2 regions of the Pseudocitrobacter sp. 73 genome follow, and region 2 is predicted to be linked to the other one. Evidence: predicted binding sites of a transcription regulator. Region 2 holds the regulator's gene; the other holds the start of a gene.

Evidence for each region. Region 2 encodes LexA, which represses DNA repair genes until DNA is damaged. Its sites were predicted from a motif close to TNCTGTATGTACATACAGNA; they were not measured.
Region 1: the regulator LexA is predicted to act here: its motif matches at 2,303-2,322, upstream of metR (HTH-type transcriptional regulator MetR).

The regions. Positions count from the first base shown of each region.
Region 1 covers NZ_VTZO01000032.1:64,722-68,885, reverse strand. The annotation lists gene metE (5-methyltetrahydropteroyltriglutamate--homocysteine S-methyltransferase) at 1-2,236, opposite strand, end outside; gene metR (HTH-type transcriptional regulator MetR) at 2,354-3,307, shown strand; gene bioP (biotin transporter) at 3,195-4,094, opposite strand.
Region 2 covers NZ_VTZO01000003.1:47,375-51,538, reverse strand. The annotation lists gene dinF (MATE family efflux transporter DinF) at 1-870, opposite strand, end outside; gene lexA (transcriptional repressor LexA) at 938-1,546, opposite strand; gene F0Q32_RS02155 (diacylglycerol kinase) at 1,656-2,024, opposite strand; gene plsB (glycerol-3-phosphate 1-O-acyltransferase PlsB) at 2,155-4,164, shown strand, end outside.

The DNA.
Region 1 (4,164 bases), on a different contig from region 2:
CTTGCACCATGTTCGCCAGCGCCGCGCGCGTCTCTGGCCAGCCGCGGGTTTTCAGGCCACAGTCCGGGTTGACCCACAGGCGTTCCGCCGGGATGCGCTGTTCGGCTTTCTTCAGCAGCGCTTCAATCCACTCCACGCTCGGCACGTTCGGTGAATGAATGTCATATACGCCAGGCCCGATTTCGTTCGGGTAATCAAACTCTTCAAATGATTCCAGCAACTCCATGTCGGAACGCGAGGTTTCGATAGTGATGACGTCTGCATCCAGCGCGGCAATGGAATCCATGATGTCATTGAACTCGCAGTAACACATATGCGTGTGGATTTGCGTGTCATCTTTCGCCACGGCGGCGTTAATACGGAAGGCTTCCACGCCCCACTGGAGATACGCGTCCCAGTCGCAGCGGCGCAGCGGTAAGCCTTCGCGCAGTGCCGGTTCGTCAATCTGGATGATGCCAATTCCAGCGGCTTCCAGGTCCGCCACTTCATCACGCAGCGCCAGCGCAATCTGTTTGGCGATGGTTTCACGGCTCACGTCTTCACGCGGGAAGGACCAGCAGAGAATGGTCACCGGGCCAGTCAGCATCCCTTTCACCGGCTTGTCAGTCAGCGACTGCGCATATTTTGCCCACTCCACGGTGATCGGAGCCGGGCGGCTGACGTCACCAATAACAATCGGCGGTTTCACACAGCGGGAACCGTAGCTCTGCACCCAGCCGTTTTGCGTAAAGACGAAGCCGTCCAGATGTTCGCCAAAGTACTCCACCATGTCGTTACGCTCGGCCTCGCCGTGAACCAGGACATCAAGCCCTAAACGTTCCTGCTCCACAATGGCCTGTTTAATCTGTTCCGCAATGCCCGTGCGGTAGTTGTTGGCATCAAGATTACCCTTTTTGAAATCCAGGCGCAGGGTGCGAATTTCCGTGGTTTGCGGGAAGGAACCAATCGTGGTGGTCGGCCAGGCAGGCAGGTTAAAACGCGCACGCTGGGCTTGCGCTCGCACGTCATAAGCATTTGCACGCTGGCTATCCTGCGCGGTAATGGCCGCCAGACGTTTTGCTACCGCCGCATTATGAACGCGGGTTGAGTGACGACGCGCCTGAATCGGGGCGCTCCACGCTGCCAGCGCAGACGTATCACCGCTATTGAGCGCATCGCGCAACAGCGCCAGTTCTTCACATTTTTGCAGAGCGAAGGCAAACCAGCTTTTCACCTCCGCATCCAGACGCGTTTCCACACTCAGATCGATTGGGCTGTGCAGCAATGAGCAGGACGATGCCACCCACAGCGAGCGTTTGCCGACGATCTCGCAGATTTGTGCATATTTTTCCGTAAGATCGGCGCGCCAGACGTTACGTCCGTTAATCAACCCGGCGGAGAGCAGCCAGTCGGCAGGCAAGCGCTTATGCAGTTCGGCAACATCATCTTTGCCATGAACCAGGTCAACATGCAGGCCCTGGATCGGCAGAGCAGTAATGGTATCCAGATTAGGTGTGACGCCTTCAAAGTAAGTCGTCAGTAGCAATTTCACCTGCCCCTGAAGAACGTCATAAGCGGATTGATAGGCTTCCCGCCATTCCTGCGGCAGTTCCAGCACCAGCGCCGGTTCATCAATCTGTACCCACTCGATATCGCGTTTTGCCAGCTCACTCAGCACCTGCTGATAAACAGGCAGAAGGTCGTTCAGCAAACTCAGACGATCGAATGCCTCGCCTTTGACTTTACCCAGCCACAGATAGGTCACCGGGCCCAGCAGCACGGGCTTCACTTTATGGCCCAGCGCCAGCGCTTCGTCCACTTCTTCCAGCAGTTGTGTCCAGGTCAGTTTGAACTGCTGGCCTTTGACGAACTCCGGCACCATGTAATGGTAATTAGTGTTAAACCATTTGGTCATTTCGGCTGCTGCCGCCGGTTCACCGGTAGGTGCGCGGCCACGGCCAATGCGGAACAAGGTATCGATATCCACCGATCCATCGCTGTTCTGATGACGAGCCGGAACGTTACCCAGCATCAGGCTGGTCGTCAGAACATGGTCGTACCAGGCGAAGTCGCCCACCGGAAGCAGGTCAATGCCTGCCTGTTTTTGCTGATCCCAGTGACGCGTGCGCAGTTCACGCCCCACTGACAGCAGTTCTTCCTGAGTCGAGTTGCCCGCCCAGTAACTTTCTTGCGCCTTTTTCAGCTCGCGACGCAGGCCAACGCGAGGAAAACCGAGGGTGTGATTAAGAATTGTCATAGTATGCCTCTTATGGAATTTTCATGTTTTAGACGTCCAGATGTTTACACATCCATAATTGGCGGTTACTGTATATTCCTCAAGCGCAAATTGTTCATGCCGAAGTGAAGGACTTTCATGATCGAAGTTAAACATCTGAAGACGCTACAAGCGTTGCGGAACTGCGGGTCGCTCGCCGCTGCGGCGGCCACGCTGCATCAGACCCAATCCGCCCTTTCCCACCAGTTCAGCGATCTGGAACAGCGCCTTGGCTTTCGGCTATTTGTACGTAAGAGCCAGCCACTGCGCTTTACACCGCAGGGCGAGATCCTGCTCCAGTTGGCAAACCAGGTGCTGCCGCAAATCAGTCAGGCGCTTCAGGCCTGTAACGAGCCGCAGCAGACACGTCTGCGCATCGCAATTGAGTGTCATAGCTGCATTCAATGGCTGACGCCTGCACTGGAGAACTTCCATAAGAACTGGCCGCAGGTGGAGATGGATTTTAAATCGGGCGTCACGTTTGACCCGCAACCTGCGCTGCAGCAGGGCGAGCTGGATCTGGTCATGACCTCCGATATTCTGCCGCGCAGCGGGCTGCACTATTCGCCGATGTTTGATTATGAGGTACGTCTGGTTATCGCGCCTGACCATCCACTGGCGGCAAAAACGCGCATTACGCCGAAAGATCTCGCCAGCGAGACGCTGCTGATTTATCCGGTACAGCGCTCGCGCCTGGATATCTGGCGTCACTTTCTGCAACCGGCGGGTATCAGCCCGTCGCTGAAAAGCGTCGATAACACGTTATTGTTGATTCAGATGGTTGCCGCGCGAATGGGGATTGCCGCGCTGCCGCATTGGGTGGTAGAGAGTTTTGAACGCCAGGGTCTGGTGGTGACAAAAACGCTGGGCGAGGGTTTATGGAGCCGGCTGTACGCCGCTGTGCGCGATGGCGAGCAGCGTCAGCCGGTCACGGAGGCGTTTATTCGTTCAGCGCGGAACCACGCGTGCGATCATCTTCCGTTCGTGAAGAGCGCGGAGCGACCCACTTTCGATGCACCCACAGCGACGCCAGGATCACCAGCGCGCCTGTAATGAATGTCGGCCAGTGCGGCTGTTGATGCCAGATAGCCAGGTTAACCAGCAGCCCCGCCGGCACGTGCATGTTGTTCATGATGCCCAGCGTTCCGGCATCTACCTGAGTTGCGCCATAGTTCCACATGAAGTAGCCAATTCCGGAAGCCACCACGCCAAGAAACACCAGAATGCTCCATTGCAGCGTGGTCTCCGGCATCTTCTGAGCATTGCCCAGCAGCGACCATGCCACAATCGCCACCAAAAACGCGCCAAGATAGAACCACGCAAAAGCGTTATGCTGCGGCATTGGGCGGATTTCCATCAGACGTTTGTATCCCACCATGCCAATCGCAAAGGTGATATTGGAGAGCTGCACCAGCAGCAGGCCGGTCCAGAAATGGTCCGTCACCTGATCGTAGCGAATAATCCCCGCACCAATCACCGCCAGCAATGCGCTGAACGCATAGCCCCAGCGCAGGCGGCGCTTACTCATCAGGTCATAAATCAGGGTGATATAGAGCGGCGTCAGCACGGTAAACAGCAATAGTTCGGACACCGTCAGGTAAAGATACGCGCGGAAGCTGAGCATATACATCACGCCAAGCTGCATCGCGCCCACCAGCATATACAAGCTGACCGTTTTCAGGCTGTTGCCACGGGTGCGCAGAAACGGCAGAAATACGAGTGCTGCCAGACCAACGCGCACCAGTACGGCAAAATAGCTGTCGACGTGCCCGGCCAGATACTCACCGTAAAAGCTAAAAGAGAAGGCCCACAGAAGAGTGGTGATAATGAGTAGCGCCACAATGAATGTCTCTCAGGAAGATGAACACGCATTGTAGCGAAGAGAACGGTTGACGACTGAGCAATAAACA
Region 2 (4,164 bases):
AGCATAGGCAAAGCCATCCAGCGCGTAGGCGGTGAAAGTGAGCATGGTCATCAGTACCGCATTGACCGCCACCACATCGCTGCCCAGCCGCGCGCCAAATACGGTTAATGCGCCAAAGCAGAGCTGAAGCAGTAACGAGCGCAGCATAATGTCGCGATTGAGCGCCAGCAGGCTGCGCATATTTCCGCGCCAGGCCGTCTTCAGCATTTCAGATGTAATACCGCGCAGCACCAGCACCTTACGCGCCATCAGCAGGCCAATGAGCATCGTGGCATATTCGGCAATCACCGTCGCCAGCGCCGCCCCCTGCAAGTTCATATGCAGGCCCATCACCAGCCACAGATCGAGAACGATGTTCAGGACGTTGCCGACGATCAGCAAAATTACCGGTGCACGCGCGTACTGAACGCCGAGCAACCAGCCCAGCAACACCAGGTTGGCCAGCGAGGCGGGCGCGCTTAACCAGCGAATTTCAAGGAAGCGCCGCGCCTGCTCCAGCACCGCATCGCTGCCGCCGACAACGGTGAGCGCCAGATTAATCAGCGGACCTTTGAACAGTACGATAAGTAACCCTGCCCCCAGCGCCAGCAGCAGCGGTTGCACCAGCGCACGGGCAAGCCGAAGGGGATCTTTCGCGCCGAAGGCCTGCGCAGTTAAGCCGGTGGTACTCATACGTAAAAAGAGCAGCAGCATAAACAGGAAGCTGGTTGCCGTTGCGCCAATCGCCACGCCGCCGAGATAGACCGCGCTATCCAGATGACCAATTACCGCCGTATCCACCAGCCCCAGTAAGGGAACCGTGATATTGGAGAAAATCATGGGGAGGGCGAGACGCCATAATGCCTTGTCGGCAGCCGTGAAGAGCGACATGGTTAGGAACCTGAACAGATAAGAGAACGGACAACGGCGCATAAGCGCCGTTGTTATTGGGAGAGGATTACAGCCATTCGCCGTTGCGGATCACGCCAACGGCCAGCCCTTCAATAGAGAAGTTCTGACGGCGAAGATCGACAACAATCGGAGAGAATTCGCTGTTTTCAGGCAACAGTTCGACGACGTTGCCCTGTTTTTTCAGGCGTTTTACCGTCACTTCTTCGTCGATACGCGCGACAACCACCTGGCCGTTACGCACGTCCTGGGTTTTGTGCACCGCGAGCAGGTCACCGTCCATAATACCGATATCTTTCATCGACATGCCGCTAACCCGCAGCAGGAAGTCAGCGTTTGGTTTGAACAGTGAAGGATCGACCTGATAGTGACCTTCAATGTGCTGTTGTGCCAGCAGCGGTTCACCTGCGGCGACGCGGCCAATCAGAGGGAGGCCGGTTTCTTCTTCAACCAGCAGACGAATGCCACGCGAGGCACCCGAAACAATTTCAATGACGCCTTTACGCGCCAGTGCTTTCAGATGCTCTTCCGCCGCATTCGGGGAACGGAACCCCAGGCGCTGAGCAATTTCCGCACGTGTCGGCGGCATGCCCGTTTGGCCGATATGATCTCGAATGAGATCAAACACCTCTTGCTGCCTGGTCGTTAACGCTTTCATTCCGCCCCCTGGGTGTATATACAGTTATGCTGTGAGTATATACAGTCAATGGCTATTTTGGAACCGCAAAACACACAAAATTCAGGAGTTTTCGCAGATTCTGCGAGCCTTAATGGAAATGTGACCACAACAGAACGGCCCAGGTCATCACCGCAACGAAAATCGCCAGCAATACCGCCGCGGACCCCATGTCTTTCGCGCGCCCCGAGAGTTCGTGATACTCCGAACCAATGCGGTCAACCACGGCTTCCAGCGCACTATTGAGAATTTCCACTATCATCACCAGAAGGACGGAGCTAATCAGCAGGACGCGGGTAATGGCGTCAACGTCCAGCCAGCAAGCAATGATAATGGCCACAACCGAGGCGACCCCTTCCTGACGGAACGCGGCTTCGTTTATCCACGCCGCGCGAAAACCTTTCCAGGAATAACCAGCCGCTTTGATAATTCGGGTGAGTCCAGTGGTATTATTGGCCATCAAATAGAACCTTTTAGCGTTATACGCATCAATGACAGTAGCTGTTATCGGCGGTAGAACAGAAATCCTGCTGACTTTCTGATATTCTTGCCGCGCATTTGCATGATTAACCAGAGGCTTTACATCGTTTATGTCCGGTTGGCCACGAATTTACTACAAATTACTGAATTTACCATTAAGCATACTGGTAAAAAGCAAGTCTATTCCGGCAGAGCCTGCCCAGGAATTGGGGCTCGATACCTCGCGCCCAATCATGTACGTCCTGCCTTATAACTCTAAGGCCGACTTACTGACCTTGCGCGCCCAGTGCCTGGCGCACGATCTCCCAGACCCGCTTGAGCCGCTGGAGATCGACGGCACCTTACTGCCCCGCTATGTGTTTATCCATGGCGGCCCGCGCGTGTTTACCTATTACACGCCGAAAGAAGAGTCTATCAAGCTGTTCCACGACTATCTTGATCTGCACCGCAGCAATCCGAATCTGGACGTGCAGATGGTACCGGTATCGGTGATGTTTGGTCGTCGTCCGGGGCGTGAAAAAGGCGAGGTGAACCCGCCTCTGCGCATGCTGAACGGCATTCAGAAATTCTTTGCCGTCTCCTGGCTTGGCCGCGACAGCTTTGTGCGTTTCTCACCGTCCGTCTCTCTGCGCCGCATGGCCGATGAACACGGTACCGATAAAATTATCGCGCAAAAACTGGCGCGCGTGGCGCGTATGCACTTCGCTCGCCAGCGTCTGGCCGCGGTAGGCCCTCGCCTGCCAGCGCGTCAGGATCTCTTCAACAAGCTGCTCGCCTCGCGTGCGATTGCCAAAGCCGTTGAAGATGAAGCACGCAGCAAAAAAATCTCTCATGAGAAAGCGCAGCAAAACGCCATCGCGCTGATGGAAGAGATTGCCGCCAACTTCTCCTACGAGATGATTCGACTGACGGACCGTATTCTGGGCTTCACCTGGAACCGTCTCTATCAGGGTATCAACGTGCACAACGCTGAGCGCGTTCGCCAGCTGGCGCATGACGGCCACGAGATTGTGTATGTGCCGTGTCACCGTAGCCATATGGACTACCTGCTGCTCTCCTACGTGCTCTATCACCAGGGGCTGGTGCCGCCGCACATTGCTGCCGGTATCAACCTGAACTTCTGGCCCGCTGGCCCGATTTTCCGTCGCCTGGGCGCGTTCTTTATTCGCCGTACCTTTAAGGGCAACAAACTCTACTCCACCGTGTTCCGCGAATATCTCGGCGAGCTGTTCAGCCGTGGTTATTCCGTTGAATACTTTGTGGAAGGTGGACGTTCCCGTACTGGCCGCCTGCTGGACCCGAAAACCGGTACCCTGTCGATGACCATTCAGGCGATGCTGCGCGGCGGTACACGTCCTATCACACTGGTGCCGATTTACATCGGTTACGAGCACGTGATGGAAGTGGGCACGTACGCAAAAGAGCTGCGTGGCGCGACCAAAGAGAAAGAGAGCCTGCCGCAGATGCTCAAAGGCCTGAGCAAGCTGCGTAACCTGGGTCAGGGCTACGTGAACTTCGGTGAGCCAATTCCGCTGATGAACTACCTGAACCATCACGTACCGGAGTGGCGTGAGTCTATCGATCCTATCGAAGCCATTCGTCCGGCCTGGCTGACGCCTACGGTGAACGGTATCGCCGCCGAACTGATGGTGCGCATTAACAACGCTGGTGCGGCAAACGCCATGAACCTGTGCTGTACCGCGCTGCTGGCATCTCGTCAGCGTTCTCTGACACGTGAGCAGTTGACTCAACAGCTGGATTGTTACCTGTCGCTGCTGCGCAATGCGCCGTATTCGCCGGATGCCACCACGCCAAACGTGACGGCCAGTGAGCTTATCGACCACGCGCTGCAGATGAACAAGTTCGAAGTCGAGAAAGACACCATCGGCGATATCATCATTCTGCCGCGCGAGCAGGCGGTGCTGATGACTTACTACCGCAACAACATCGCCCATATGCTGATCATGCCGTCGCTGCTGGCGACCATCATGACCCAGCATCGCCATGTTTCTCGCGCGGATGTGCAGAACATGGTTGAAGTGATCTACCCGATGCTGAAAGCTGAGCTGTTCCTGCGCTGGGAAAAATCAGAGCTGGCGTCGGTGATTGATACCCTGGTT